One region of the Bacillus sp. THAF10 genome, then DNA from elsewhere that is predicted to be linked to it. Evidence: riboswitches for the same ligand, from Rfam matches in the RefSeq annotation. Region 1 holds a riboswitch; the other holds the start of a gene.
The links. Region 1 has a riboswitch for cyclic di-GMP ahead of FIU87_RS02710 (DUF5667 domain-containing protein). Riboswitches for the same ligand answer to the same signal wherever they lie in the genome.

Region 1 (15,743 bases):
ATACTTGAAGAAGAGATCAATCAATTAAAAACTCACCTTGCTTTATTGGAAAAACGCTTAAAAGAGATTCAACAAAATTGTGATCATCATTTTAAAGGACATCAATATTATGAAAGATGCATCAAGTGTAACAAAGTAAATGTTTTATACTATTAACAGCGAAAAGCTAATAAATGATAAAAGAAACCTTGCCCTCATTCTATCTTTTTAGAAGAGGCAAGGTTTTTTTATCTTCCATTACTTATTTTTTATCTGATATGGAAAGGCATTCTTAGGGCTAATAGGGTTGTAATCCGTCTGACGGTACCCTTTTTTGGTGCAATGGATGGGGGAGGTTAGTTCTGTTTTTTGATATTTACAAAAAATTAACCGACGGTGCTTGATAATTGTACTAATATTCTAGTAGATACATATTTTTCATTTATTGATTCATGGTGTTCCTCGAAAGGTTTTGTTTGTTATTGGAATCTCATTTTTTGTGAGGAGATTTTAATATAAAAATTTAATAGTAGGAGGCATTTCTATGCTGAAGAAATCATTTTTAGTAGTTGTAGCATTTGTCCTGTCGCTTTCTGTTTTTCAATTTGATCTACAAACGGCCTCGGCCCTTCCTCCGGGAACACCGTCCAAATCAGAAGCTCAGTCTCAATTAAACTCACTTACTGTGAAATCGGAAGGCTCTATGTCAGGCTATTCGCGGGATCATTTTCCACATTGGAGCAGCCAAGGAAGTGGCTGCGACACCCGCCAAATTGTGCTTCAACGGGATGCCGACTATTACAGCGGGAACTGTCCTGTAACTTCTGGAAAGTGGTACAGTTACTATGATGGCGTCATTGTGTACTCACCATCTGAGATTGATATTGACCACGTTGTTCCTTTGGCTGAGGCTTGGCGTTCTGGGGCAAGTAGCTGGACCACTGATAAGCGCCGCAGCTTCGCCAATGATTTGAACGGACCACAGTTGATTGCGGTTACTGCTAGTGTGAATCGTTCCAAAGGAGATCAAGATCCTTCTACTTGGCAACCTCCACGAACCGGTGCTCGCTGCGCATATGCGAAATGGTGGATTAACACGAAGTACCGCTGGGGATTACACCTTCAGTCATCGGAAAAAACCTCTTTACAAACAATGCTTAACGGCTGTTCTTACTAGTTTCATAGAGATGTCAAATGGAAGGAGGCATGCAAATGGAAAAGAAATCGTCTATCTTCACTGCGACCCATGGCGTGATGACAGCGGAGGTTGGTGTAATTAGCGGAGAGTTAGAACTGCGGACCACTTGTGATGAGGAGGGAATGCTCTCCCTATCCATTACTTATGTCGGCGCTGAAGAATGGTACACCCTACCAGGCGAAGACTACCAATTGCACGATTCTCGTGATCACGAGGTTGTCCACCGGATGCTTGTTAACGTATTAGAACGGAATTGATTTTCAATAAAGGGGGACGGCTCTCGCGGTTCATTCGGTTTCCGATTGGACCAGGAGAACCGTCCCCTTGTCTCTTTGCACTTTCTACGAACAATGCGTATAATTACAACCACACTTAAATATTGAATAGAACGGATGAAAGTTACATATGCGACAGTGTCTTACAGTAAAGGTAAAGAGTAATTTTGTAAAAAAATATAAGAGTGGCTATCCGCTGATTAGCAAGCAGTCCTTAATCAATGGGGATGTGTTGAAGGAAGAAGGCACACTCGTAAACTTGGTGGATGAGCGTCATCAATTTCTCGGCAAAGGGTATTATGGAAATCAAAACAAAGGCTACGGTTGGATTGTTAGTAACGATCCAAACGAGGAATTAGATGTTACTTTTTTTAAAAAAGCGCTCGAAAAAGCAGTATCGAAGCGGGCATCTCTAATGAAATCAAAAGATACCAACGCATTTCGTCTTTTTAATGGCGAAGGAGATGGAATCGGTGGGTTTACCATAGAATATTTCGATGGTTTTTTAGTCATTAATTGGTACAGTAAAGGGATTTACTCGTTTCAAGAGGACATTCTAACTGCACTAGAAGGCATCATCAGCTACAAAGGAATCTATGAAAAAAAGCGATTCGATACAGCTGGTCAGTATGTAGAGGATGACGATTTTATTCGCGGCAAGCGGGCATCATCCCCTCTGATCATAAAAGAAAACGGGGTTAATTTTGCTGTACACTTGAATGATGGCGCGATGGTGGGGGTATTTTTAGACCAACGCGAGGTGCGAAAAACGATCCGAGATAAGTACGCTAAAGGGAAAACAGTGCTTAACACCTTCTCCTACACCGGGGCTTTTTCGGTTTATGCAGCGCTAGGTGGAGCCGTTAAAACAACCAGCGTCGACCTGGCAAAAAGAAGCCTGCCAAAAACGATCGAGCAGTTCAACGTAAATGACATCGATGAAAAAACACAATCCATCCTGGTGGAAGAAGTGTTCCATTACTTTAAATATGCTAAAAAGAAAAATGTAAAATACGATGTCGTCATCATGGATCCACCAAGCTTTGCTCGCTCCAAAAAGGTTACATTCCGCGCGGAAAAGGACTACACAGATTTGGTCACAGACGCCATTGCCATAACTGAAAAGAATGGCGTCATTGTTGCCTCCACCAACGCTGCAACGTTTGGAATGGACAAGTTTAAAGGATTTATCGACCAAGCGTTCAAAACAAGCAACACCAAATACAAAATCGTGGAAGAGTTCACCCTCCCAAGCGACTTCGCCACCATCAACACCTTTAAAGATGGCAACTATCTAAAAGTCCTTTTTATTCAACTGATCGGTTAAGGCAGACAGGGGGACGGTTCTCGCGGTCCATCGCCAACCGGCGAAGGAACCAGGAGAACCGTCCCCCTGATTTGATTTATTTCAAGTTCGTCCATGCTTTTTCCGCTTCCTTGACCACAAATGCTGAGCCAGGAGATTCTTCTCCTCGCACCTTCATAACATGCTCAAGCGCCAATTTGTAGGCGGCGTCATAAGGGTTGTTGGTTTTCATATCAGGTTCTATACCGGTTCCTTCCCAGTTGGTTTGGGTGATAGGATTGATGGCACGTCCATTTGGAATAAAGATACTGATGTGTTTGGTAAGCTGGTGGGTCTCACCAGGATTTGCTCCCCCTGCGGTCACATCCCCTATAATCGTTGCTCTGTTTAAGTTTTTTAGATTGTAGGTGAATTCCTCTGCCGCTGAAAAAGTGCGATCACTTGTAAGAACATAGACCGGCTTCTTCTCCCCATACTTTTTCCCTGGAACATAAGGTAGCGTCCAAAATTGCCTTGTAGATTCATTCGTCCTTAAATAAAAGCTGTTCAGATGAAAGGTCTCTGATTCAAAAAGATAGCTTGTTAAGAAAACAACCATCTCTGGATAGCCACCGCCGTTTTTACGCAAATCAACAATAAGCGCATCTGTGTGAGCCACAAAATTCATGGCATTCGCAGCTGTTTCTGCCGCATATTCTGGTTGATGAAACCCACGAAGGTCGATGTAGCCGATGTTTCCTGGCAAACGCTCCACCTTCCTAAAACCGTAATTGTCTAGTTGGGCTTTCAGTTGGTACTCTTCTTGCTGCTCCACTTTACTTCGCGTTTGATCCACCGATTTCGCTTGCTCGTTGTAGCGTACTATTATATGTTTATCCCGACTAACCTCTCGAAGGTCTCCTGTAAGCTTCTCACAAAAGTCTTTTTGATTATCCAGGCTTTCGTATTCCTTTTGATTTAGCTTCATTTCAATATGTTTTGCCATATCATCTGCAACATCTGGAAACACATAATTATCCTTTAATGCTTTAGCCATTAGGCTAACTATTTCGCTTTTTGTAACCTCGTTTCTCTTCTCCACCTGCAAAAAAACGCATCCCCTCTTGATTAAATTTCTATCCTACTTACTTCTCTATCAAGTGCCACTTCTCCTTTAAGAAACAAAGCACGGTTCTGACCGTTCATTCCTCCGAATAAACAAGCAGAACCATCTCACCCCATCTCTCGTGGGTGTGAGCAGTTAGCTGCAAGGTAGAGAATTCGTGCAAGGAGAGTCTTTTTCCGGAAGGTTTGAAAGCGTTGGACCCAGGTTTCGTCTTGTGGCACAAGGTTGGTGACGACATGTGGGATGTGGCCAAGGTCGAGCAGCACAAGGTCATGAGCGGCCATCTGTTGGTGCACATGAATCGCGCTCTTCTCATACGGATCAATCCAATCCACTTGAAAGCCTTGCTCTGACAAAAATTGCTGATACCTGCTCCCGTTATCACTTGTTACTAACAAAACACTCCAATTGTAAGCGTGCGGTGGGAACTTTTGCACAAATTCTGGGGAGGAATGATTATTGTTCCTTCCACGAGTACTCTCCCGTTCCTTCTCAATCTTGATGGAATCCCGTTTTTGCTCGATTTCATCTTGGTATATGGTGATAACTTCTACTCGATTGCCAATTTGTGAGGCTAAAACTGGAGTACCCTCTTTTAGATGAATGGGTGGATGACTGGTTATCTTCCAATACTCCCCCGAAGGTCCTTTCAACCACCAGCCATCTTCTTTTTTTGTTAAAGCACCAAAAATGGGTTGTTTATCTTTTATGTACCTAGCATTATGACGTTTTATGGTACTCTGCATCCACCGAAATTTCCGATGCAAACTAATCGTGTCAAAGTATTGCTGGTGATTTTTTAATGACATGCTTTCATAAAGGTGTTGAAGGAGAAGCTCTGGAGATAGGTTATGCCATTTTTCTAGCTGCTTTGCCTGCTCTCTGTTGGTCGCTTTTATCTTGTTCTCTTGCTGGTACCGCCTTTCCTGCATCCTGTTCCATTTCTCTTGTTCTTTTTGATACATCTCATTTTTGAATGTTAATTCTTTCATTTTCTTTTGTAGCGGCTTGATCATGCCCTTATAGGTGGTGGCGCTGTTTTTGTATTTAAGAAGGGAGGTTTCGAGTTGGAGGTTTTTTTCTTGAAGCTGTTCGTTTTGCTTTTGTAAATCCTCTAGTCTTTCCAGCGCTTTTGCCAACTTTTTTTCAAGGTGTTGGATAGTTTTGTGTTGGTTTTCCAATTTATTTTGCGTGTGATGTAGTTTATCTCGAGCTGTTTTCAGCGTTTTCTTGGTGTTTAAATGTTCCTTTTTTTCCTTCTGCCATTTTTCCTCCTGAAGATGCGCTTTCTGCGTTAACTTTTTCACTTTTTCTTTCCAGGGCTTCAAAGAAGGTTTTGCTGTTTTTGGAGAAGTTGTTTCCGTTGCTTCCGTCTGAGTTGTCTGTGCTGCTAAGGCTTTTTTCCTTAGAGAAGCCAAATGTGATTTCTTGTTTTTATTCTTTTCAAACATGCTATGTTTAGAGTAGGATGAGAATGGTTTCATCGTCTAACATCACCTCTTTTTCATCTACCTTTATTTTACAGCGAAGGCGATGAAATAGGCAATTAGTATGATAAAAACCAGAAGGACGGTTCTGGCGCTTCTATCGTTAAGCAAAAGAAGCTTTCGAACCGTCCTCCTGTCTCTTTTTGTACACCCATCCACAAAGCATAATGCTAGATTCGTACAATAGGATTAATGGGATGAGGACAAAGGTTTGGGATATGAGGTCTGGTGGTGTGAGGATTGCAGAAACGATGACCATTGCAAGGTAGACAAATTTGCGGTATTTGGTCATCATCATCGGCGTTAAGAGACCTATTTTTGTTAAAAACCACACCAGGGCTGGTAGCTCAAATATTAGTCCTAGAGGTATGGTTAGCTGAAATAGAAAGCGAAAATATTTTTCCGCAGTAAACATGGTTTCAAACATTCCCTCAGACAGTGTTACGACGAAGTTAAACACCTTTGGAAACACTACCCAATAGCCGAAACTAACACCTGCAAGAAAAAGGAAAAATAATACCGGGATAAAAACCGCAGTCGATTTTCGTTCCTCAGGCTTTAGGGCAGGATTGGTAAACGCCCAAACTTGGTACGCTGCAAACGGAATGGTGGCTGCAAGCGCACAGATACTCGCCAGCATAAAATATACCCACAATATTTCTGAAGGACCAAGTACGGTTAGTTTAAGATTTGCGTTCTTCATCAACCACTCATACACTTTCCCTACCTGGAAGAAGCTAATCAAAAAAATTAGGACATATAATAGTAGAATCTTTACTAAACGTTTTCTTAACTCCGCTATATGCGCAAGAAAAAATGTCTGTTCCAACCGTCATCCTCCTTCCTAACGCTAGCTTTGAAAAAATAGCGGGCTACCTATAAAAGATAGCCCCGTCTTTGATTACACTTTTTCTTCTACCTTTTTATTACCTTCTGTTGTTGGTTCGTCGTCCTTCATTAGATCCTTCGTTCCTTTTTTGAACTCACGTAAGGTGACGCCAAATGAACGGCCAATCTCCGGTAGCTTTGTTGGTCCGAAAATAAGAAGCGTGATAACTAAAATAATGATAAGACCAGGAATACCAATATTCTGTAGCATGAAATCGTCCTCCTTATTAATAGCAAATTTAGCTCCTATCTTTTTAGAAAAGAGCGTTATTGAGGGACTAGTCCTTGTCCTTGTGTCACATTTATTTTTACTTCGCCATTAGGCACCTCGCATTGCCATAATAGCGATTTCTTAGATTGTGGTTTTTCAATATTGTCCACTGAATAGGCGGTCCATGTTGCTTTAGCATTTGTTAGCTCCAGCAAAGCATATCCATGTGTTGTACTATCAAACAACTGAATCCAAGGGTTGTCTGCTTTGACGATTTGTTGAATTTCTTTAAATAAGACCTCTGCAGTTAATGCAGCTCCTTCACCTAAGCGCCCTTTCACTAAATTAATTAGCTCGTCAGCCGCTTCAATTGGAATCGGACCTGACGTATCAGGAGCTTGATTTAAAGCATTTCGTAGCGTTTCACGCAGGTTACTTGATGTAACAGATCCAACCATTAATTCAACACCGTATTTCTCACTATCCTTTTCATATTTATATTGCATATAGGAAGCCTCAAACGTGTGAAAGTCGCCTGTTAATGCAATAAAATTCTTTATTTTTTCGTTCATGATTGTTTGTGAGATGACATCTCTTTCATAGGCATACCCATCCCATGCATCAAGGTTTGCATAGCGATTTAACAATTTTAATTGGGTAACTTGTACTTCATTGCCCCAGATTTTCCAGGTTCCAGAAGCATTTTTCAATTCATTTAAGAACCAATCACGCTGAGTTTTTCCGAGCATGGTGCGGGAAGAGCTATTGATTCCTGCGCATCCGCCTGAAATGTAGCGATCTAGCGTTTCTTGTCCACAAGGGTGTGAACTACGATATAAGCGCTCATCTGTCAAAAGAATGTTTGCCAGATTACCAATGGTGACCGCACGATAAATTTTGATGGATTCTTCAAAGGACTTAGTCCCATCATAAGGAACACGTGCAGGCATGTATTCAAACCAAACTTGATTGGCGATTAGTCTTCTTGTCGGATCTGACTCAAGGTTATCATCTGGTGCAATTGCTGGATAATACGTGTCATTGGCAAACTCATGGTCATCCCAGGTTGCTACCATGCCATGACGTTCATGAAGCTTTTGTAAGTCTTTATCCCCGCGATACGTTTGATAGAGCTTTCGGTAATCCTCTTTGGTAAATGCTTTGGCTTGTCCACTTGGAAGCTTGATTTGCCTATCCTTTAAATTTCCTTGGTAGGCTGCATCTCCAACAGATTCATAAATATAGTCTCCGAGATGAATGAAGAAAGTCATGTCCTCTTCTGCCATATGACCTAGTGCAGAAAAATACCCATTTGTATAATCCTGACAGGAAATATAGCCTATTTTAGCGGAGGAAACTTGGCTGTTTTCTTCTGGAAGTGTTTTACACGTACCAGTTTTACTCACATAACCTTTTTTCGTGACAAAACGATAGTAATAGGTTTTATTCGCTGCTAACTGTCCATCTAAATCAATGCGAACGACATTGTCATGATCCTTCCAAATCGGAGAGAATCCTTTTAGCTCGACATTTGAAAAGTCCTTCGTTGTACTTACCTCAAACATGATAAATTTCCCTTGTTCGATGGACTCTGTTAGAGATTCATCATTTGCTTCCGATGGATTCTCTAGATAATAAATAACATCACTCGTAATTTCTTTTGTAGAAAATCCTTCTTCTTTAGCAGGATCAATTCTCGTCCATAGCATCATCCCACTAGATGTTGGGTCTCCTGATGCAACAGATTGTGGGAAACCTTCCCCAACTGGATACACACTCTTATAAGGAGAAACACCCTCTGCCGCTTGTGCCTTCGAAACAAAGGAAGTTAATCTTCCAATTCCAGTTGTCTCCAGTGCAACTACCGCTGACCCTGCTAAGAAATATTTTAAAAAAGTTCGCTTTGACGAATCATATTTTTCGTTTTCCAATCGCTTGTCATCTCTCATGCTGCTTCCTCCTCAAAGTAAAGTACGTTTTTAGATTAAAACGAAAAAATAAACGTGGTTTAAATTATCTGTTACAAACTCATTAACACCTTATTAAAAGCTGGTAACATTCACTCATAAAATTTCATGAAGAAGAATTATTTGGAAAAAAAACAAGGAATAAAGAAGGTTTTTTACGTCTCTCGCCTTCGTAAAGGACCAAAAGTACCGTCCTCTCGTTCTATGTTTTATCCCATATTATTAGGGTAAAACACCCCCAATAAATCTTTTATACCTGGTGGGAGGTTGGGCGCTGATGTTTGGTTTTAACGATTTATGGAAGTTCTTTCTTTCTTTTTTTCTTGTTCTCCCGATGGTAACGGTCTTGCATGAGTTTGGGCATTATTTTTTTGCAAAGTTATTTGGCGGGAAGGTGATCATGCATGTGGGGACCGGAAAAACCATCTTTAAATTTGGGCCAATTCGAATTCGTAATTTGTACTTTTACGATGGCTGGTGCGAGTATGTCAAGGTATGTAGTGGTGCAAGGAAAATAGAAAAGATTCTTGTGTATTTAGGAGGAGCTTTGTTTAACATCACCTCCATCCTAGTGTTGAATCAGCTTATTATCATGGAGATACTTGAGCCAAATATATTCATTTATCAATTCACTTACTTTTCTTTTTACTACGTGTTCTTCTCGCTGTTTCCTATTAATTATCTAAACGGTTGTCCTAGTGATGGGATGGCTGCACTTTACGTGTTAAGAAATATAAAATTTGATTACAATCCTCCTAATTAAAATCAGTGGGACGTTTCTCCAGTTCATTTGGACCTCGAGTGAACCAGAAAGAACCGTCCCCTTCCTCTCGTGTTTATTTCCTCTCTTTTAGGGGAAATTAAAAGCAATTTTAGATATTACATAATGGGAGGTTTTGTTTTGAAGAAGGTCTTTGGGGTTCTTCAGAAGGTCGGGAAGGCGTTAATGCTTCCGGTGGCGTTGTTACCAGCAGCTGGGATATTGCTTGCCTTTGGTAATGCGCTTGGCGAGGAAAATTTATTAGAACTGATGCCGTTTCTTGGTGCGGATTGGGTACAGATGGTAGCCAATATCATGAATGCTGCCGGGGGGATTGTGTTTGATAACCTTCCTGTTCTCTTTGCCGTAGGGGTTGCAGTGGGACTAGCTGGCGGGGAAGGAGTTGCCGCACTTGCTGCCATTATTGGTTACCTCATTATGAATGCCACAATGGGTGTTGTTCTCGGAGTGGATGATGGGATGCTGAAGGATCCGGCATACGCTAGCGTACTTGGTATACCGACTCTGCAAAGCGGTGTGTTCGGCGGAGTGATTGTCGGTATTTTAGGCGCGTTCATGTACAATAAGTATTACAATATTGAGCTTCCCTCTTATCTTGGATTTTTTGCAGGAAAGCGTTTCGTACCAATTGTAACCGCTGCCAGTGCGGTGGTTCTAGGGATTTTGATGTCCTTTGTGTGGCCACCGATTCAAGGTGGACTAAACACACTATCAGAAAGCATGATTAATACAAACCTGACGCTATCTGCGTTTATTTTTGGGGTCATAGAACGGGCATTAATTCCGTTTGGTCTCCATCATATTTTTTACTCTCCATTTTGGTTTGAGTTCGGCTCCTACACAACAGAGGCAGGAAATCTTGTTCGCGGAGATCAGGCGATTTTCTTTGCCCAGCTCCGGGATAAGGCCGAAATCACTGCCGGTACATTCATGACAGGAAAATTCCCATTCATGATGTTCGGATTGCCAGCTGCAGCACTTGCTATTTATCACACTGCTCGACCGGAAAAGAAAAAGGTCGTTGGTGGTATTATGGCATCCGCAGCATTGACTTCTTTTTTAACAGGAATTACAGAACCAATTGAATTCTCCTTCTTGTTTGTTGCACCAGTATTGTTTGCGATTCACACGGTATTTGCAGGACTATCTTTTATGGTGATGCATATTTTAAATGTGAAAATTGGGATGACCTTCTCAGGAGGTGTCATTGATTACCTGCTCTTTGGAGTGGTGCCTAACCGCACGGACTGGTGGCTGGTAATTCCTGTTGGGCTCGTATTTTCGGTTATCTATTATTTCGGTTTCCGTTTTGCCATCACAAAATTTAACCTTGCCACACCAGGTCGAGAGGATGTGGAGGAGGACGAGGATGGCACCACCCCCTCCACTGCTGGCGAGCTGCCGCATGATGTGCTAGAAGCGATGGGTGGAAAAGCAAACATCTCTCATCTGGATGCCTGTATCACAAGGCTTCGAGTTTCCGTAAATGAGATTTCGATGGTGGATAAAGGACGGTTGAAAAAGCTTGGTGCCTCAGGTGTGCTAGAGGTAGGCAATAATATTCAAGCAATTTTCGGACCAAAATCAGATACATTAAAATCACAAATCAAAGATATTATCGACGGAAAGACCCCTCGTCCTGCAAAAAGTGAACCAAAAGAAGAAGTCGAGCAACAAATTGAAGAAATTAATCCAGATGCGTTGCAGACAAAGTCCACAGAAGGCGGTTTTGTCGCCCCCATCAAAGGAGAGATTAAACCACTTGATGACGTGCCAGACCAGGTTTTCTCCGGAAAAATGATGGGTGACGGATTTGCGATAGAACCTTCTGAAGGGCTTGTGGTTTCTCCTGTAGACGGAAAGATCGTCAACTTGTTCCCAACCAAGCATGCAATTGGGATTGAGTCTGATGAGGGACATGAGATTTTAATCCATGTTGGAATAGATACCGTGAATTTAAAAGGGGAAGGCTTTGAAGCACTAGTTGCACAAGGTGACACAGTAACACGCGGCCAGGAGCTTCTGAAGTTTGACATGGACTTTATCCGTGAAAATGCTCCTTCCTTAATTACACCAATTGTGTTCACCAACCTAAAAGATGATGAAAAAGTAAAAGTGAACAAGCATGGCGCGGTGAATTTGAAGGAAGAAGGAATTGTGGAAGTTTCGAAAGGATAGAAAGCATGTGGCCAAAAATTCTCGATTATTCCTAAATGAAAAGGCATTGATAGATTTACTCTATCAATGCCTTTCTTATTAATCGTCGCTATCTCGCTTTTTCTTCTTACCTTTTTCACGATCGCGTTTTTCCTCTTCATCCTCATCGTCATCGTCGTCATCGTCATCTTCCTCGTCTTCCTCGTCTTCCTCATCCTCACGTTCACGCTCTTCCTCTTCTTCCTCATCCTCGCGTTCTCGTTCTTCCTCTTCTTCCTCATCCTCACGTTCTCGTTCTTTCTTTTCTTCCTCTTCCTCACGAGCACGCTCTTCCTTTTCTTTCTTTTCCTCACGAGCACGTTCTTCCTTCTCTTTCTTATCCTCACGAGCATGTTCTTCTTTTTCTTTCTTATCCTCACGAGCACGTTCTTCTTTTTCTTTCTTATCCTCACGAGCACGTTCTTCTTTTTCTTCGTCCTTTTCTTTCACTTCTTTGCGCTTAGTTTGTCCGGTTTTTGAAGAAGCTTGTTCTTTTTCCTCTTCTTCAGCTTGGTCCTCATCTTCATCTGTAGCTTGTTGTTCGTCATCTTCCTCTTCGTTCGTTTCTTCGTCCTTTACGTTTTCTTCCTCTGATTCATCGTTATCTTCTTCATCCTCATGCTTATCTTCGTCCTTTTTCTTCTTTCCAGACGCTAATTCTGACGGATGGAAACCTAATTCTTTTGCTATTTCTCCAAATCCTTTGTTCTCTTCTCCGTTAAAAAGTGCAGCTATTTCATCCACTGTTTTTCCTGAGGTAGCTGCAAGTAAAATCACATGTGAAATTTGGCCATATCCTAAGCCTAATTCACGAAGCTCCTTTACTTTCTCTTTGGAGAGTCCATTCACAACTGCAGGTATTTGCTTAATTATTTCTCTTTTTTCCTCTAGCTCTTCTTTTGTTTCGTCCTCTAGCTTTTCCTCTATTTCATCATCCACTTCCGTTGCTTCCTCTATTTCTTCCTGAAGCTCCTCTAATCTTTCTTCATCTATTTCATCCTCTAAAATAAGCTCTGACACGACTTCCTCTGCTTCTTCTAGCTTTTCTATGTAGTCTTCAATGATTTCTAGAAAAAATTCTTCTTTTTCTGCTTCGTTCATTTCCTTTGCTTCTGCAAGTCTTTCTTTCGCTATGCTCAGTAAAATAGCTGTTTCTTTCTCATTGTTTACTGTTATCAATAGATGGAGATCTTCGACAAGCTTATCAAATGTGTAGAAGAATTGATCAGGTGTTACGCCTCCATCCACTTTTTCTGTTGCTGCTGAGACTGTTGTTCCAAAAGCTAAGAAACCTGAAAATAATAATGGAATAATGACTCTCTTTTTCATCTTAATCCTCCCTGAATGAATTGAACCAATACGACAGGGGAGAAACCTGCAGAAAAATTTCTGCAATTTTCGGCAGCTGGCTGGCTTTTTAGCCCCTATAGCTTTGCGTCCCTACATTTCTATAGGTTTGCCTTTATCGGCTGGTTCTAAGACCATTATACAGTCTTATTTCTGGGTAAAAATAGATAATTCTGAAAAAAATGTCGAAAATGGTACTTTTGGAGGAGCTTGCATCGCTAGTGCAGATGTAGTAGGAAAACCTTCCTCTTAGTTATCCATCCTTAATCCCATTTTTCTCCAAATTAACATTTTTCCAATCTATTCCTAATACATTTTTACTAAGTGGTCCATTTTTTAGGGGGGATTGGGATGAGAAAAAAATTATTGGTATTTGCAGACCCAGGTATTGATGATTCTTTAGCCATTATTTATGCATTAATGAATCCTAATCTCGAAATAGTAGGGATTGTAACTAGCTATGGAAACGTGAGTAAAAGTCAGGCAACGGCCAATGCCTACTTTTTACTTCAACTTGCGAAACAAACGCACATCCCCATTATTCCAGGTGCATCAAGGCCTGTTCAGCAGGATGAATTAACTTTTTATCCTGAAATACACGGTGCAAATGGAATTGGACCAATAAGCCCCCCAGAGGACATGAAATATTCCATTTGTCCCTTCGATACCATCCGACAACTTGTGAACAAGCATGCTCATAATCTGATTATTGTAGACTTTGGAAGGTCCACAAGCTTAGCAACAGCGATGATTCTTTATCATCAAGAATTTATGAAAGTACATTCTTTTTATGTTATGGGAGGAGCTTTCTTTGTTCCTGGCAATGTGACCGCTTTAGCCGAAGCCAATTTTCATGGAGACCCTGCTTCAAGTAACCACATCCTAAACAATGCCCACAATCTCACCATCACACCACTTAATGTTACTAACAACGCCATCCTTACCCCAGATATGGTGGAATACCTTGTAAAGGAGGCAGATTCTCCGTTCGAATTTTTGTTAACTCCTATTTTTGACTATTATTATCAAGCCTACCAAAAGTTCGCCCCTGGCATTGAAGGTGCCCCAATACATGATTTACTAACCGTCATGCTTGTTGATGATCCAACCATAGCGGACTACATTTTTTATGATGCAAAAGTGATAGACGGAACGATTGAAGCTAAAGGGCATTCCTATATTGATGTAAGACCAACAAGCCAATCAGGAAAAACGAGGATTGCTATCAAGCTAAACTATGATCAGTTCGTGGAAAATTTCTTTCGGGTGATGCTGCAAAGATAGGGATGGAAGAAGCTTGGGAGATATGAAAGTTTGGGAAGTAGAGTGAGAGCTTGGAGGGGGTGTGAAAGCGTGGGAGGTGTGGAAAAGCTTAGGGAACGGAAGCTTGTGGTAACCGAATAATAAGGTTTAGGAAAAGGTACACGGAGATTTCAAGATGCTTTTAGCCTGAAATCGCGAGAAATTGGGGTTCTGGCTAATTTTTTAATTTTCTGGCGGAAATCTCATTATTCTGGCGAAAATAAAAATTATTCAGCGAAAAACTTCCCTCATTCAGCGAAAATAACATTATTCTGGCGAAAACTTTTCAAATTCTGGCGGGAGGGATGATATTACCGAAAGCCGGTACCTACTTGTGTGTTCCGACTTTCGTTTTTTACGCAACCTTGTTGAGCTCTTTTAATGTGCTGTCAGCTTTCCCACTCCAAAAATTCAAGCCTGTTGCCAAATACATCGTGAACATGTATTCGATTTGCACCAGGGAGGTTATCATCTGTGAGGTACTCTACTCCTTGATTGTTTAGGTGCTGTTTCATCGATTCGATGTTTTCCACTGTAAAAGCAGGATGAGCTTTTTGGGCAGGGGTAAACGGCTCTTCCACTCCAAGATGAAGCTTCACTGTTCCCAGCGCAAACCATACACCCCCTCTTTTTTTCAGCAATTCTGGCTTCTCGACTTCTTGAAAGCCTAAAATTTGCTCATAAAACTTACGCGCAATCTCTTCCTCTCCTCTTGGCATCGCCAGCTGAACATGGTCAATTTTTTGAATAGAAAAAGACATGCTCTCCCTCCTAAGTAGATAGATTGAATATATTTCCATACTAACCTAGGAGCTTGTTAATGAAAATTACCTTTATTTTATAATTGTTGATAAGATTTGCTTATCGTTCATGAGAAGGAGCTTGCCATTATTATCGCAAAAATAAGGTAAGCAAACATAATGGCTCCCCAACCTGTATGATTTGCTGTGTTTTCTTCGCCCTTTTGTATTTTTTTAGCCAAAGCCACTGCATTTATAAAGAAAATTATCGCTATAATTGGTGTTATGTATACCAGAAAAAACGCGACCATTCTACACTCTCCATCCCCTAGATAATTACAACTTCTCCCACACCCCATTCGTATAAGCAACCCTTAACCCGGCACGTTCCATGTTTTTCTGACTCACGCTTGCAAAGGCTGCTTGGCCAACCACTAGGTGACAGCCTGCCTCCATTGCCTGTTGAATCCTCTTTTGAATCAAAGCCGTTTGAACACCCTTGTTTCGTAAAGTTGGAACCGTGGCTGAAGCAGCTAATGTGGCAATCCCGTCTTTGATAAACAAAACACCAACACCAGCTGGCTCACCCGCGACACTTGCGAGGTAAAACGTCCAATGACTACTTTCCGCTAATATTTGGTTGTTAGCTGTAACATACTCACTTAACGAGTGTGGCATGCCAAAGCCTTTGGTGTACATTTCACCGAAAATAGCAAAGTTCTCTGCGCTTAATTCTGCTATTTCTATTTTGGTTTGCACTTCTGGAACTGCTGTAGGTAAGTTGCAGTAAAGCGAAGTGTGGAATCCGCTTTGATAAAAGCCATTCTTGCTTAGTGTTTGAAACAGTTTTTTCGATGCATTGGCTGGGGTTACTTCGAAACGGGTCGGAATTCCTTTGCTCGTATAGAAGTCTACTATTGCATTAATGTCATTGAGGTTTTCACCTGATAAGCCCTTTACC
Region 2 (15,743 bases), 1.2 Mb from region 1:
TTATCTTGCTTGTAATTGTTGGAGCTGCAGCAGTTGGTAAATGTGGTTACTAATTAGGAATGGCAATTAATCTAGTACCTCTAAGTAGATCACTTGAAAAAGAGTGTTCCTACCTAGAGGTTTTTATCATACTTTTCAATACTATATTCAAAACCTCCCAATTGTGATTAGGCATTCATCTTGGGAAAAAAATAGTATTTTTATAATTCATAATAAAACTTAGACAAACATCCAATCTGTTAATTCAATTGAAACATACATATATAGTGTACGAAATAAGGAGGTGAAAACTTATGTCTTGTTTTGGATATGGCGGATATGGTTATGGAGGATACGGATACGGTTCAGGTTTTGCTCTAATCGTTGTCCTTTTCATCCTATTGATCATTGTAGGAGCAATTTGCTTCAAGTGCTAGTATTAATGGGAAAGGGTTGCTATGTTAAGCACCCCTTTCTTGTACTTACATCTTTTCCAGTTTCACTCCTAGCCCTTCAGCCATTCTATTTACAAAATTAAAATAAGAAGCAATTTGACATATATCTAGAATTTCTTGATCAGAACAACCGTTAAATCGTAAATTTTCAACATCTTCATCTCTGATGCTATGTGGTTTTTTTGTCAATTTTACTGCATAATCCAAAATTGCTTTTGTTTTTTGATCTAATGACACCTCTAAGTAATTTTTCTTAAGATCATTAACAAGCTTTTGATCTTTCGTTAACAAATGGAGCGCCGCCCCATGATGTTCCATTCAGTAAAAACATTCATTCTCTGATGACACTACAGTAGCAATCATTTCTCGCGTTACTCTTGGCAAAGGAGATTTTCCAAACATAATTACTTTATAATATTCATAATGAGATTCAAGGGATTTAGGATTTAATGAATGCACCTTGAGTATGTTGGCCAATTGACCATTAAATTTGTCATACAGCTCTTTTAGCTTACCTTCTGCGTCTTTAGGTTCAACTATTTTAATTCTTGCTTCCACATAATCACCTTCTTGTTAAAGATTTTTATTAAGCTACTAACATTGTAATGAAAACTTATTTTTCAGTCAATTTCAATCAATCCATTGTGCTACTAAATAAAATAGAAAAAACAGGACGAAAAACTATTCGTTTTTCCGTCCTGCAGTCTTTTAAGGTATTTTAGATATTCCTCTTCATTTGCAAAAGAATCGTTCAATTCAGACCTTTTCTTTTATAGATAAAAAGAGGAAAATTAATGATAGTATTCATGAAATATTAGTAACCGTAGCCTCCGCCACCGACGAAAGCAGCACCTACAATTATTAGTAGAATAAATAACACTACTACTAATGCAAATCCTCCTGCACCTACATATCCTCCAGACATATTTCACCCTCCAATTCTAATGTTTACTTTGTTTAACAAACAGAAGACTTAAATCTGAAATGTATTGCTTGAAATTTGATGACTCAAATTTTTCAGCTGGATTTTATCTTTCATGGTATTCTATTCCTTTCTTTGCCTAATGTGTCTTGTGAATTCAATTATTCGAAAATCAAACGAATACCCAATTCTAAGCCCATATATAAAACTAAGGGCAAGGGAATTTGAAACCTCAAGAATAGAAAGTAAAAACGCTTCACGGTATGTAAGCTGCCGTGAAGCGTTTTGTTCATTACGGTAAAATTCTTTTCCCAGATAACAATTCAAAACTTCGTATAAAAAACCAAGTAAACCCTGCATAAAAGCCAAGTATAGGATACTTAAAGGATGCTGGTTTATTTTGTTCAAAGTAAAAGTGGCCAACCCACGAAAACACATAGTGTAATGCAGCAAGCCCAAGTGTCACCCACCAATTAATAAACAAAAAAATCCAAGCTAAGAATGCAAATAGAAAGGCAAAGTAATGAAGCCATTGATTCCATTTGTTTTGGTGCGCTTTTTGATAAAGGATTAAATCCTTTTTAACCTTTTCTCTCATTCGAGTTTACCCTTCATAAATCATTTTTCTCGTCATGCCACCATCTATTGTCAGGTTTTCCCCATTAACAAAGTTGTTTTCTGAATCAGTTAAATACAAACAGGCCTTAGCAATATCCGAAGGCTTCCCAACTCGATTGGATAAATGTTGGGTGTGATCTTTTTCTCGTAAGTCCTCATAGTTTTCTGTCTGGATCCACCCTGGGGAAATCGCATTTACAGTGATGTTGTAATCACTTAAAGATGCAGCCAGTGCATGAGTAAGTGCGACAATTCCACCTTTTGTGGCCGCATAAGCTTCTGAGTTCGGCTCAGACATTTTTGCCCGTGTAGAAGCGATATTTACAATGGACCCGCCGTTTTTCATGTGCTTGGATGCTTCCTTTGATGCGATGAACACACTTCGCAAATTCGTGTGAATCACATCGTCCCATGCTTCCACGGTAAACTCATGAAGGGGGGTAAACCGAAAAACACCTGCATTGTTGATGAGAATGTCGATTTTGTTAAATTGCGTCAACGTCGTGTTCATTAAATTGATGATATCTTCCTCTTTACGCACATCAGTCTGTACAAACAGCGAATGATCTCCTAGTTCTTTTTGAAGCGCTTGTCCAGCTTTAAGATTAAGGTCAGCGAGGATTACAATTGCACCTTTCTCGATAAAAGCTTCGGCAATGCCTTTTCCAATACCATTCGCAGCCCCAGTGACAATGACGATTTTGTTTTCCACTTAAAAATCCTCCCAAAATTATAGTATTTTTCATAGTATAACGCTTTCTAGGGAAGGAAGACAAAGATAGAGGATGAACCAACCTACTGACTTAACATACTTGGCAATAATAAAGACCACACCATGTGCGGTCTATCATTTGTAAAATATGAACGTTGGTGTGAATAAAAATGGATTTTTAGTTAGTCTGTGGCAAAAGAATTTCCACCACTGCTCCACTGTCTTGGGCATTTCTAATATGCAGTTCACCATGATGAATTGTTTCAACAATGCGTTTGCAAACCATCAGTCCCAGCCCATTTCCATGCTTCTTTGTTGTCAAAAAGGGCTGACCCATACGCATTAGAATCTCGTCAGGAAACCCTTTGCCGTTGTCAGCAAAACAAATAAGAAGCATATTATTAGCAAGCTTTTTCACACTAATGGTTAGTGTTCCATTTTTGTCCATTGCTTCTACACTATTTTTCACCAAATTAATAAAAACCTGCTTCAATTGATTGCCATCAATAAAAACTAACGGAACTTCCTCAAAATCATAGATAATATTCACATTTTTGACTATCGTAAAGCTTGAAAGTAAAATACCCATTTCACTGATTAAGTCACGAACATCGTAGATATCCTTTTTTTGAACAGTTGGTTTTGATAGCACAAGAAACTCATTGGTAATCTGATTGATTCTTTCAATCTCTTTTAGCATAATCTCAGAATAAAAATTATCCTCATTAGTTTGCTGAGATATTTGAATGAAGCCCTTTAATGTAGTTAGAGGATTTTTGATTTCATGCGCCACTCCTGCTGCCATTTGCCCGACAATTGCCAGCTTTTCGGCATTTTGGATATAGGATTCCGTTTTTGTATATTCCGTAATATCATGAAGTTGAATAAGGGTTCCTTCCTGAAAAGGAAAGAAATTTATCAAACAAGTTCTCGTTTCCTTTCCATGCTGGAAAAAAATCTTATAATCATGAATATCATTCCCCTGTAAGTGAAGGTCGTGAACTTCCCTCAATAGGTTTAACTCCTTAATGGAGGATGGTTTCTTATTGTGATTCAAATCGAAAATCCCATACGCTTTTGGATTTATCTTTATTACTTCACTATATTTGTTCACTATAATGTAACCAGAATTAGACTGCTCTAGTACCATGTGATTCATTTCATTAAGATAGCGATTCTTCTCTAAAAGGTCAAGCTCACGTTGGATGGAATCAACCACGGTTTCCAAGGATGCCATAATCAAAGGATTTGCTACTTGAAGAAACGTCATGATCGAAATTGTCCCAACCACTCGATTTTGATGAATTAAAGGAACACTATAACAGGCCGTCTCAGCAAGGAAGGAATAGAAGTGCTCCTCTCCCACAACTTGTACAGAAACCCCGAGCTCTAGTGCAGCTAAAACAGAATTGACACCAGCTTGCTCTTCAGAAAATTGCACTCCTTTTTTCAACCCAACCTGATTGACCACCGTGTCCTCCAGGCTAGGATCTCCTAAGTATTCAATAATATTGCATTTATCATCAGTCACTGCTACTAATAATGGAATTCCTTTGCTTTTTTCTAGGAACTTATTCATAAACAAACGAATAATATCAAGTGTGTCTTTATATTCTAACTGAATTTTTTCAAGCTCCTCATCAGTTAATCGCTCAAAGGTGGGTATCACTTTTGGGTCTAAACCATTCACGTGGCAACGTTCGCGTACATTCGTTAAATATTCTTCTAGCATCCTATCATCCTTTGAAACGCAAATTTTCACATACATTATAGTATACACTAGTGCGGAGGGCTACTTCCAAATAAATCAAAATAAGTATTAGACTAGGTTTTTATAACATACAAAAGACCACACTAAAAAGTGCGGTCTTCAAAATAATTTATGGAGACGGAGGGAGTCGAACCCTCGTCCAGAAACATCGCCACTTAAGCATCTACGAGTGTAGTCGATATATTAGTGTTTCGCTGTCAGATCCGCCTATCGACTGGCATCCCTGCAGCTAGCCTGATTGTGCTCTTCCTTTGACCTCAGACGGCGATCTCCGGCGTAGCCCACTAAGAGTGAGTCCCTGATCCTACCACATGGGCGATGGAGGGAGGAACCGCATTAGACTGTTATTAAGCAGCTAAAGCGAAGTTGTTGTTTTCTTTGCCAGTTATATTGGCGTTGACGTTTGTAACGAGGACGATCCCCCCGACTCGCAACCTAAGCTCGAACTATCCCTGTCGAATCCGTAACGTCCCCTCGATGAACTTGGTCAAACGATAAGCTTCCTCAGCTTCTCCTTTGTCCTAGTTAAAGAGTATTAGTGAATGTTACATCACTAACACGTCAAGGGTGTTTAACGGGAGAGATAATCGTGCCAAAAAGTTGGCTATTCCATTATCAACATGCCGCTCTGTTTATCAGCGACAAGTATATTATAGCACATTCAGCGAACTTTTCAATTGTAAGTTACTGTAAAATAGTCTATATTAACCCTTTTGGCGTTCACGGAATGCTCGTTCAATGTCTCGTTTTGCTTCTTTCTTCTTCAAGTCTTCACGCTTATCGTATTTCTTTTTCCCTTTTCCAAGGCCCAACAATAATTTAGCATAGCCGTTTTTCAAATAAATTTTTAACGGCACTAATGCATAGCCTTCTTCCTTTGTAAGACCTACTAGCTGACTTATTTGCTTTTTATGCAGCAAAAGCTTTCTCGTTCGGAGAGGATCATGGTTATAACGGTTTCCTTGCTCATATGGACTGATGTGGAGGTTGTGTAAAAATACTTCCCCATTCTGCACGCGGGCAAAGGAGTCCTTCAAGTTTACACGGCCGGCACGCAAGGACTTGATTTCTGTCCCTTGCAAGACCATTCCAGTTTCGTAGGTCTGCTCAATAAAATAATCATGATTTGCTTTTTTGTTTGTGCTAATTACCTTACCTTCGCCTTTAGGCATCTGTAGTTTCCCCCTTTCTTTCTATCTAACGGTAGTGAATATTTTACCAAATGGTTAGGATTCGTACAAGAAGACTCTTCTCCATAGGATTGTTTCAAAGGTCGGCCTGTGATCTATCCAAGAAAGAAGAATTTCTATATCTTCAGATGTCATTCACGAAAAGAGCATCACCGCAACGTTAATTACGGAATGTATCTATGTACATTAAAAACACGAAATTGGAAAATGGTCTATAAAAAGAAGAGCCTCAAGCTGTGGAGGCTCCGAAGATGATCATTTTTTCTTTTTACGCTTTTGCTTTGGTGCGTTTTCAAAGAATTTTTTCTTCTTTTTCTTTTTGTTCGGGTTTTGGGTAGTCCAGCCTACCTCAAAGGTGTAATCATCAATGTCACTTTCCGACTTGCGCTTTTGACTGCGACCCTTTGCTGGCCTTTTTCGGTCGCTTTGAATGACACGAGGAGCTGTTTGTTTTTCAGGGCGACGAGTCCCTTTCATCCCTACCACTTCAAAGTCAATGGAACGCTCATCCTTATTCACGTTGATGACGCGAACCGTAATCTCATCCCCAATACGATAGACCTTCCCTGTGCGTTCGCCAATCATCGCATAATGACGCTCATCATAACGATAATAGTCATCTGTTAGATAGCTGACATGTACAAGTCCTTCAATCGTGTTTGGAAGCTCCACGAACATACCAAAGTTCGTGACAGAGCTGATGATGCCATCGTACTCTTCGCCAATTTTATCAAGCATGTACTCAGACTTTTTCAATTCATCCGTTTCACGCTCGGCATCCACGGCACGGCGCTCCATGTTCGAGGAATGCTCTGCGATTTCTGGCAGCTTATCACTCCACTTTTCCTGTGTCTTCGCATCAATCTTCTTTTCTAAAAGATACGTGCGAATCAGCCTGTGGACAATTAAATCCGGATAACGACGGATTGGCGAGGTGAAATGTGTATAAAATTCAGTGGACAAACCAAAGTGTCCAATGCTTTCTTCATCATATTTCGCTTGCTTCATAGAACGAAGCATGACGGTGGATACCACCATTTCTTCTGGTTTTCCTTGAACCGCTTCAATTACTTCCTGTAAGGCACGAGGATGAATCTCATTTCCTTTCCCCTTTACCACATAACCGAAGTTTGTGATAAATTCGAAGAAGCGCTGTAGCTTTTCTTCCTTTGGATCCTCATGAATACGATAAATGAACGGCACATTCATCCAGTGGAAATGCTCCGCTACAGTTTCGTTTGCAACAAGCATAAATTCTTCAATCAGACGCTCTGCCACAGAACGCTCACGTAGCACAACATCCTTTGGTGTCCCCTCTTCATCCACAATCACTTTGGATTCCTTAAAATCAAAATCAATTGCACCACGCTGCATTCTTTTTTTACGAAGAACAGCAGCAAGCTCCTCCATCAATTGGAACATCGGAACTAACGACTCATAACGAGAGATAACCTCTTCGTCCTTATCCACCAAGATCTTATTCACATCAGAATACGTCATTCGCTCTGTTGTTTTAATCACACTGTGGAAAATTTCATGCTTCACCACTTCACCAGATGAGTTAAGCTCCATTTCGCATGACATCGTTAAACGATTTACTTTCGGATTCAACGAACAGATTCCATTAGAAAGGCGATGTGGAATCATCGGAATTACTCGGTCTACAAGATAACAACTTGTCCCCCGCTCCATCGCTTCCTTATCAATAGGCGATCCTTCTGTCACGTAATGAGTTACATCGGCAATGTGAACACCTAGCTTGTAATTGCCGTTGTCGAGCTTCGTAACCGTAACAGCATCATCAAGGTCCTTCGCGTCTGCGCCATCAATTGTCACAATCACCTGATCACGAAGATCACGGCGGTCACCAAGGTCACTCTCATCTATTTCATCAGGCACACTATTCGCTTGGTCTAGCACCTCTTTTGGAAACTCCTGAGGCAAGCCATGCTTATGGATAACGGAAAGAATATCGACACCTGGATCATTTTTATGACCAAGAATTTGAATAACTTCTCCCTCAGCACTCAACCGTCCTTCTGGATACGTAACAAGCTTAACAACCACCTTATGACCTTCTACCGCTCCGTTTGTTGCACTTTTTGGAATAAAAATGTCATTGGCAATTTTTTTGTCATCGGCAATTACAAATCCAAAGTTCTTACTTTCGGTATATGTACCCACAATTTGTTTGACGGCCCGCTCAATAATACGAATGACGGTTCCTTCTTGACGAGAATCTCCCGTTGCCTTTCTACTAACACGGACGAGCACAATGTCTCCATGCATGGCATTGTGAAGTTCATTTGGTGGAATAAAGATATCATCCATATCGGCCTCTTCTGGCATCACAAACGCAAAGCCCTTGGAGTGTCCGATTACCTTACCTTTAATCAGATTCATTCGCTCCGGTACACCATAGCGGTTGCTACGTGTGCGCACGACAAGTCCATTGTCTTCCATATGGACGAGTGCTTTGACAAAATCCTTAAATTCCTCTGAGTCCTTGATTCCAAAAGCTTTTTCTAGCTCTTGTGTAGTGAGTGGCTTGTAAGCTTCTTCCTTCATATAAGCGAGCAGCCTGTCAACATGCTGCTGAATTTGTTCATCCATTAGGATATCCCTCCCCTTTTGATGGGTTTCTTTCTACTAGTATTACCAATCTAATGACTCTAAAAACTGAAAAACATCCTCGTGGAGTTGTTCGCGTTCTTTATCAAGGGTAATAACATGTCCTGACTCTTCATACCACTTGATTTCCTTGGTTGGTGATTCCACTTCATTGTAGATGATGTTCGCGCTATCTGTATTTATCATATTGTCGTGACGGGCTTGGACAACAAAGGTCGGCGAATAGATCATGTCTACATTATTCCGCACCTCTGCGATTAACTCCTGCAGGGCCTTCAAAGTATTCATCGGCGTTTTCTCGAATTCCTTCATCTCTTGTTCAATCTGCTCGGCACTTTTTCCTTCGCGACGTTTAAATTCACGAGCATACTCAAGCACCCCTTTGTACATTATCTCCTCGCTCTTAATGTACATCGGAGCACACATAGGCACAATACCCTTCACCGGCATCGTATAACCTAACTTTAAGGAGAAAACTCCACCAAGCGATAATCCCACAACCGCGATGCTTTCATGTCCCATGTCCTTTAAGTATTGATATGCCTCCATTACATCCTTCCACCAATCCTCAGGACCAGTATGTACTAATTCCTCTGGCGGTACCCCATGTCCCTTATATTGTGGAGCATGACAAGTATAACCTCTTTTCTCAAGGTAACGTCCCATCATCCGCACATCCGCAGAATTTCCGGTAAATCCATGTAACATCAATACCGCACGGTCTCCACCCTCAAAGGTAAATGGTTTTGGCAATTTCACTTTCATCCTAATCGAACTCCCTTTCGTTCAATGTCTATAATATATGCAACTTTATATTTTATATCAGATAGGAAAACTTCAAAGGATTATTTTATCACAGTAGCAAGAGAATAGCTTTTCGAAATACTTGTAAACCTCCTTCGTAGCAGTGTTTACTTTTAAGGGGGTAGGTTTTTATAATGAACGATTAGTAGGAAGGAATCGACAAAAATAGTTTTTATTCAAAAAATAAACCAACTTCTTTTTTGCCCCATAATGCTATTCAAATTCCGATAAAAAAATCGTAAAACCTATTTATCATACAGGATTATTCTTAAAAGAATTATTTTTAAATAATTTTACCATTTCGACATTAATCAGCAACATTCCATAAATAGTTAATTTATAATAAATCCAGGGAATAAAAAGGACAATAGTTGCAATACCAAAGTTATAGGAAGAACAAAGCATAAAAACAGCCAAAGGCAAACTTACTGAAAAGTGAGGACGCAAAGTCTACAGATCTAAGGTTGCGTAAAAGTGATAGTAAAACCTTTTACCAATTAAGATGGCTGGGCTGCCTGAAATACCGAAGTATTTTAGGAGGGAAAAGGATGGCGGAAAACATGACGATTGAAATGACAGAAAATTTAGATAAAGAATGGGTAGATCTAATTGCGAATGCATTAGAAATGGGTATTACTTCTGATGAAATTAGAGAATTCTTACATACTTATCGCAATCATTCTGCAGATAAGCTCTAATTTTTGCGAATTTTCACATGTTTTTGTTCTAAATATCTAACAAACCCTTCGTTATATGCTATAATATGAGCATGATAGGAAGGTGAATACCATGATTGGTGAACGAATAAAAAAATATAGAGAACAAAGAAAGCTGTCCATGTCCGAACTAGCCGAACGCGCTGGTGTAGCTAAATCATACCTTAGTTCCATCGAACGGAACTTACAATCTAATCCTTCCGTTCAATTTCTAGAAAAAATCTCTTCTGTGCTTGGTGTATCTGTCAACACCCTTTTACATGACGAAAATGATGCACAAGCTAAAGAAAACCTCGACCGAGAATGGGCCTCCCTTGTAAAAGAAGCCATGGACTCCGGCGTTACGAAGGATCAATTTAAAGAGTTCTTAGAATTTAATAGATGGAAAATGAATCAAGAAAACAAATAATCGCTGATCTCAATCAGCGATTATTTTTATATTTGTTGATTAATGATAGACGACTTAATAACAATTTTTAACTGTCTCGATACCGGGAACCTCTTTTTCACATCAATCACTTCCACTAAACCAGCATATTGCCCTGTTAAATCTGTTGAACATACCGGACAGTTCCACTCAAACGTCGAGCAGCTGCTAAAAGATTTTTGACAACATGTTGGACAAACTTTGGTAAACATGGGGGGCCTCCTTTGATTTGTGTTGATTTTTTGCTATCTTTTTATGATTTTTCGGATAGCTTTTTCTAACGTTTCTTTCTTCTGTATTTGTTAAAACCACAAAATGTTTCACTTCAAATAATTGAATTTATTCATGTTAACTGCTTTCGTTTTTCTGTATCATTCACTAAACAAGTAAAGACCTCGACTCTACATTCATCAAGGTCTAATTGTCTACCACTTTTCTTCTCCTAAATATAAATATAGTTATCAATCCGAAAATAACTAAAATAGTTCCAAGAAGAATATTGTTATAAAGGTTACTTGCTGTGTTAGGTAACTGTACTCCATTACCGTTTTCATTGACCTCAGTCAACCCTATAGCAGTAAAACTAAATTCAACTGTTGCAGATTTGTGTTTCACTTCATTTCCAGCTTCTCTAGGCAATTCCACTGAAAAAAATAACTCTTTATCTTTATGACTCAGCAAACTCCCCAAAGATAATTGTTGCAAATCATGGATTTTGCCCTTATACAAAGTAGAAGTCTGGTCTGTTATCGTCATTAATAGGCTATCAAACAGCTCTTGATCACCTTTCTCTAAAATTGCACTGGCGATGTAATTGAAATCGACATTCCCATTGTTCATAATTCTCAGAGGTTTTGTGGTTCTATCTCCAGGTGCCATATTAGAAAAAGTAATAAAGCTATTAGATGGTGAGGTAGATATACGAATTATTTCTGAAGTTGGAGTAGCTTCTGTTTGATAAACAGGTAAATACACTGCGGAAAGGGCTCCAAGACACAAAATTGTCATTAAATATAACTTTATAAATTTCATTAAAAGCACCTCCCAATTTTAGAATTGAGGTGTAATTTAAGAATAGACCGCGTTGGGCGGTCTATTCTTATGAATATTAATTGTTACGAGCTTGTTCGAAGTGAGATTTAAATTCAAATTCAAGGGTTTTATTCTTAATAAAATTATTATTCTCATGATTTGTTAATGTTACTGTATAGCCTAAGTGTGCTGTTTCACCTGATTTTAAAACTAGGTGAGGAAAAACAGGCTCACCATCCAATAACCCCTTTAATGATCCTACATACACATCTGTCACTCTAATGCTATTACCAGAACCGTCTACATCAAATTTCCAATTAAGTATTTCTTTTCTAATATTTTCAGCTGCTTCAGCTTGCCCCATTCTAGCAAGCCATTTCGTCCATTTATTGCTCATTAAAGTTTTAAATAGAGAGTCAAATTGTCTATTAGCTGCTTCAAATTTAGAGTCATCGAAAACAACACCATTAGGATTTTCATAAACAGCAATTGTCACTAACGCTTGATCTGCAAAATTTGTTACATCATTGGAATTTAATCCATCCTTTGCTTTCGCTGATACACTAACCAGCTTCCCATCTAATGTACCAGTGTTTTTAATAAACATTGCTCTAGTATGTGAATCAAGTGGCGCCCAAAGCCCAGTACCCATTTCCCCTTTAGGACCATTATCCTTATAGAACATTGGTCCTTCAATTGGAATATCATGACGGTGTTCAGAAAGAGTTAATGTTCCTGCCTCAAAACTATTCCCACTGTTTTCTTCTGTATCTGTAAATAAAGCATACGACGCTCCACCAACTAACAAACCGACAGACAACATACCAGTAGCGGCTATAGTAGCCATTTTTTTCTTTGTAAGCATCTATTTAAACCTCCGATAATATGATTTTATTTATTGCAAGATATTTACTTAGGATTACTCCCAACTAGTAGGACCACTATCTCCATCATTATTTCTTACTTGTACCGCTTGGAAATTAATAGTCAACTCCCCTTTTGCACCTTGGTATACATTTCCTGCTTCTTTAGGAAAATTATAAGAAAAATCAAATGTTCTTGACTGTCCTGCAGGTATCTTAACAACTTGAGTGTTTTCTGAAATTTCAAGTCCATGTTCCCCTTTAAATAAATCTCCAGTCATATCATATGCTTCAGCACCATCTACTACTTTTACCCATGCATCTAAATTATTCTTATTTTCAATAGTAACAGTCCAACTCTCTGCATCTCCTGGTGCTAAATCATCAAAGAAATGAGTAGATTTTAAAGTAGATCCGATATCCTCAATCGTTACCCCACCAGTAGTAAACGTGTTTCCTGTGTTCTCAGCAGTATCTGTGAATAGTGCATAAGATCCCCCACTAATAAGTGCCGCGCCAAGAGCTGTTGCTAGTACTGCTCCGCCAATCTTTTTCTTAATACTCATTTCTCTTCCTCCTTTTATATCCTCTTATGTAGAGGTGTTGCAAAAATATATTTGAATTCTCATAGTTTATGAGAATATTCAAACCTTAGGGTTATCAGAGGTTTCTGTTTTTGGATCCTCCATATTAGCAATCGCCTTCCAGACAGAAACTACTGCATAAACAATGAATAGTACTCCAGGAACAATAACCATTAACACTGTGCCAATTTTCGATTTTACGAAATCAAGAATATATCCTAAAAATGGAATGGTGAAATCTGCATATTTCCCTACTACATTCATTGAAGGAACCGGAGTTATATCATTAGCATCGTTATTATCACCTTTCGTTACATAATGGATGTTTGAATCTATTGTTTGAACATCCATTATTCGATGAGTAATAAGAATGTTTGGATTATCATTTGACCTAAAAGTAATGACATCCCCAACTTTATAACTATCGGGATTCTCCGCTGGTGTAATTGCAATTATGGATCCAGTTTTAATATCAGGTTCCATAGATCCGGATAGAACTGTTAACAGCTCTTTTCCAAAAACTTTAGGCCCTCCACCAGAGAGTTTTGATGATACGATGAAAAATACTATTAGGAGAATCAGAATTATTAAGACTGTAGAAATTAAAAAGTTTATTCCTTTTTTAATTGAATTTACGTTCAAATTTCTCACCTACCTATAACTTTTTTAGTTATTCTTCATCCTCAGTTTCCACACTTGAATTATCTTGGTTTTCATTAGAGGCATCTGTTGGTTCTTCTTCCTCGTCACTTATTTCTTCACTAGATTCATCATCTGTTGAATCTGTTGAATCTGTAGATTCAGGTTCCTTCTCATCATTTTGTTGACTATCTGATTCTTCTTGATCTTTTGCTTCAGTAGCTTCCTTATCTTCCTCATTAACTTCTTGTTCTTCATTGTTTTGTGAATCTTTAGGTGTCATTTCATTTGTTTCCTTGTCCTTTGTATTTTCTTCTTCATCGTCTTCCTTAGTATTTTCAGTACAATTCTTCACCTTAATCACTTTACTCCAGAGCTCCCCTTTTCCAGGATGACCCTTACTTTGATAAGCCTTAAACATGTAGCTACCTACTATAGGTTCATTAAAGATTAATTTAATTTCTTTACCACTTCTTAATTCCTCCACCTGACCTGCAAAAACTTCAGTTCCAGATTTCGGACTCCCTTCTGCTATGTAAAATACTTTATAGATTAGAGGTTGCTTCATATCATTTGAGTTTTTACCATTTTTAATCACCGCATAAATCTGTGAACAATTCCCACCTTGCCCTTTAAATTCTAAAGAACTTTTATCCCATTTAATCTCTTCAACCCATTGAGCTTGAAAATGAGCCGATGAGTTTGTATGATCATTCAGCATACTTACTGTATTGTTGGTGGAAAATGTCGTTAGTAATAATGACAAATAAATAATTATTGCACTTTTCATTAATATAGTTAAAGACAAATCTTTTCTATATTTCTTAATTCTCGGATATCTGATAAGAATTCCCTCCAATCAACGTGTGAACCCTTATGTTTTATGTTCTTTTTTAAGAACTTCACAATACGAAGTATAAACCACTTTTTTCTTAGTGAAAAACTTAAAATTTGTTCATTTTTTCTTAATTAAGAACATTTTGTTTGAGTTCTCTCTCATTATCTTCAATTTTCTCACTATTTCGTTTTTTATAAAGAATAGATTGTGCTATATAATGAACATACGTCATAAGATGGTAAGGGGAAAAGTATGCTTGGTGAGCGGTTAAAACGGTTGAGGAAGAGTAAGGGGTATTCTTTGAGCGAACTCTCTGAGCTGGCAGGTGTATCGAAGTCTTATTTGAGTTATTTGGAGAGAAACATCCAGACAAACCCCTCTCTCCAGTTTTTGAATAAGATAGCAACTACGCTTGGTACGGATCTGGATTATTTGCTTAATGGCACAAATCTTCTCGATAAGCCAAAAGTTCAGGTGATGGACGATGAGTGGAGAGACCTGGTACAGCGGGCAATTGCAGAAGGAATGAGTAAGGAGGATTTCATCCATTTCAAGGAGTACATGGAATTTCAGAAGTGGCAGGGATCCAAACGACAACAGTTTCAATTTAATAAAAGGGAGGAAGATGAGGCTTGAACAAGGAATTGGATACGGAATGGGTAGAACTGATGCAAATAGCAAAAGCTTATGGAATTTCCATTGATGAAGTGAGAGCCTTCCTCCAAGAATCTAGTCCTAGTAACAAAGAAGTTTTGGTCGTAAAATGACCAAAGCTTTTTTGTTGTGCTCTTTTTAAAATGGACGTTGCTATTAACAAGTGAAAAGACGGCATTGGGACTTTTTCCAATAATACAAACAATATTGCCTCCTATTTCGTTCTCCTTCTACGAAAAGAGCACGAAAGCAACGCAAAGTTATTATTATTCGCAGAGGAACAAACTTTGCGAATACTGCCTTTTGGTATAAAAAAAGAGAAGCACCGTGGCTTCCCTTGTTTATTATTACGCAAAGTATGCAATTGTAACTGTCAGAATGAAGAATAACACTCCAAGTACAACTGTTGTACGGTGTAGGATTAGATCCAGTCCGCGTGCTTTTTGTTTTCCAAAAAGAGATTCTGCCCCACCAGAGATGGCTCCGGAGAGTCCTGCACTTTTACCTGATTGAAGTAGTACTACTGTGATAAGTGCAATTGCAACGATAATAAGTAAAATTGTTAAGAAAAGCGTCATGTATACTACACCTCCTGCGAAACGCACATATGTCAATACATTAAATGTACCACAAACTGTCAGAGGGAACAAGGAGAAGTTGGTAGAAAATCCTGGTGTGTTGGAAGAGATGTCAGGGGTGCGAATCAGCTTGTGGCGGAACGATGATGTTGCACGAAATTTGTTTTACTTTGTCGAATGGCATTTATATTGTTTGAAATGGATCAATTATTTAAAAAGTGGCTTAATTATGTATAAGTTGGATTAATTATTCGAAAAGTGGCTTAATTATGTATAAGTTGGATTAATTATTCAAAAAGTGGATTAATTATCAAATCGCAACCCTGAATT

Region 2: it holds a riboswitch for cyclic di-GMP, as region 1 does, so the genes downstream of both, FIU87_RS17615 (anti-repressor SinI family protein) here and FIU87_RS02710 (DUF5667 domain-containing protein) in region 1, are expected to answer to the same signal.

Annotation. Positions count from the first base shown of each region.
Region 1 is NZ_CP045403.1:489,651-505,393, reverse strand. It holds gene FIU87_RS02765 (serine protease) at 1-156, shown strand, start outside; gene FIU87_RS02760 (HNH endonuclease family protein) at 524-1,156, shown strand; gene FIU87_RS02755 (hypothetical protein) at 1,192-1,434, shown strand; gene FIU87_RS02750 (class I SAM-dependent rRNA methyltransferase) at 1,583-2,779, shown strand; gene FIU87_RS02745 (S41 family peptidase) at 2,856-3,839, opposite strand; gene FIU87_RS02740 (hypothetical protein) at 3,971-5,347, opposite strand; gene tatC (twin-arginine translocase subunit TatC) at 5,454-6,179, opposite strand; gene tatA (twin-arginine translocase TatA/TatE family subunit) at 6,252-6,449, opposite strand; gene FIU87_RS02725 (alkaline phosphatase D family protein) at 6,506-8,398, opposite strand; gene FIU87_RS02720 (zinc metalloprotease) at 8,694-9,179, shown strand; gene ptsG (glucose-specific PTS transporter subunit IIBC) at 9,303-11,375, shown strand; gene FIU87_RS02710 (DUF5667 domain-containing protein) at 11,454-12,722, opposite strand; cyclic di-GMP riboswitch class I at 12,791-12,864, opposite strand; gene FIU87_RS02705 (nucleoside hydrolase) at 13,092-14,024, shown strand; gene FIU87_RS02700 (VOC family protein) at 14,432-14,803, opposite strand; gene FIU87_RS02695 (GNAT family N-acetyltransferase) at 15,119-15,743, opposite strand, start outside.
Region 2 is NZ_CP045403.1:3,397,350-3,413,092, forward strand. It holds gene FIU87_RS17555 (YjcZ family sporulation protein) at 1-53, shown strand, start outside; gene FIU87_RS17560 (YjcZ family sporulation protein) at 294-416, shown strand; gene FIU87_RS21680 (peroxidase-related enzyme) at 462-992, opposite strand; gene FIU87_RS17575 (YjcZ family sporulation protein) at 1,249-1,359, opposite strand; gene FIU87_RS17580 (DUF962 domain-containing protein) at 1,649-1,954, opposite strand; gene FIU87_RS17585 (SDR family NAD(P)-dependent oxidoreductase) at 1,961-2,686, opposite strand; gene FIU87_RS17590 (ATP-binding protein) at 2,865-4,454, opposite strand; RNA gene ssrA (transfer-messenger RNA) at 4,567-4,931, opposite strand; gene smpB (SsrA-binding protein SmpB) at 5,162-5,629, opposite strand; gene rnr (ribonuclease R) at 5,903-8,260, opposite strand; gene FIU87_RS17610 (alpha/beta hydrolase) at 8,303-9,043, opposite strand; cyclic di-GMP riboswitch class I at 9,491-9,601, shown strand; gene FIU87_RS17615 (anti-repressor SinI family protein) at 9,631-9,780, shown strand; gene FIU87_RS17620 (helix-turn-helix domain-containing protein) at 9,872-10,207, shown strand; gene FIU87_RS17625 (LPXTG cell wall anchor domain-containing protein) at 10,643-11,257, opposite strand; gene FIU87_RS17630 (TasA family protein) at 11,334-12,122, opposite strand; gene FIU87_RS17635 (TasA family protein) at 12,177-12,686, opposite strand; gene sipW (signal peptidase I SipW) at 12,765-13,355, opposite strand; gene tapA (amyloid fiber anchoring/assembly protein TapA) at 13,375-14,202, opposite strand; gene FIU87_RS17650 (helix-turn-helix domain-containing protein) at 14,434-14,817, shown strand; gene FIU87_RS17655 (anti-repressor SinI family protein) at 14,814-14,948, shown strand; gene secG (preprotein translocase subunit SecG) at 15,183-15,413, opposite strand; gene FIU87_RS21285 (hypothetical protein) at 15,412-15,660, shown strand.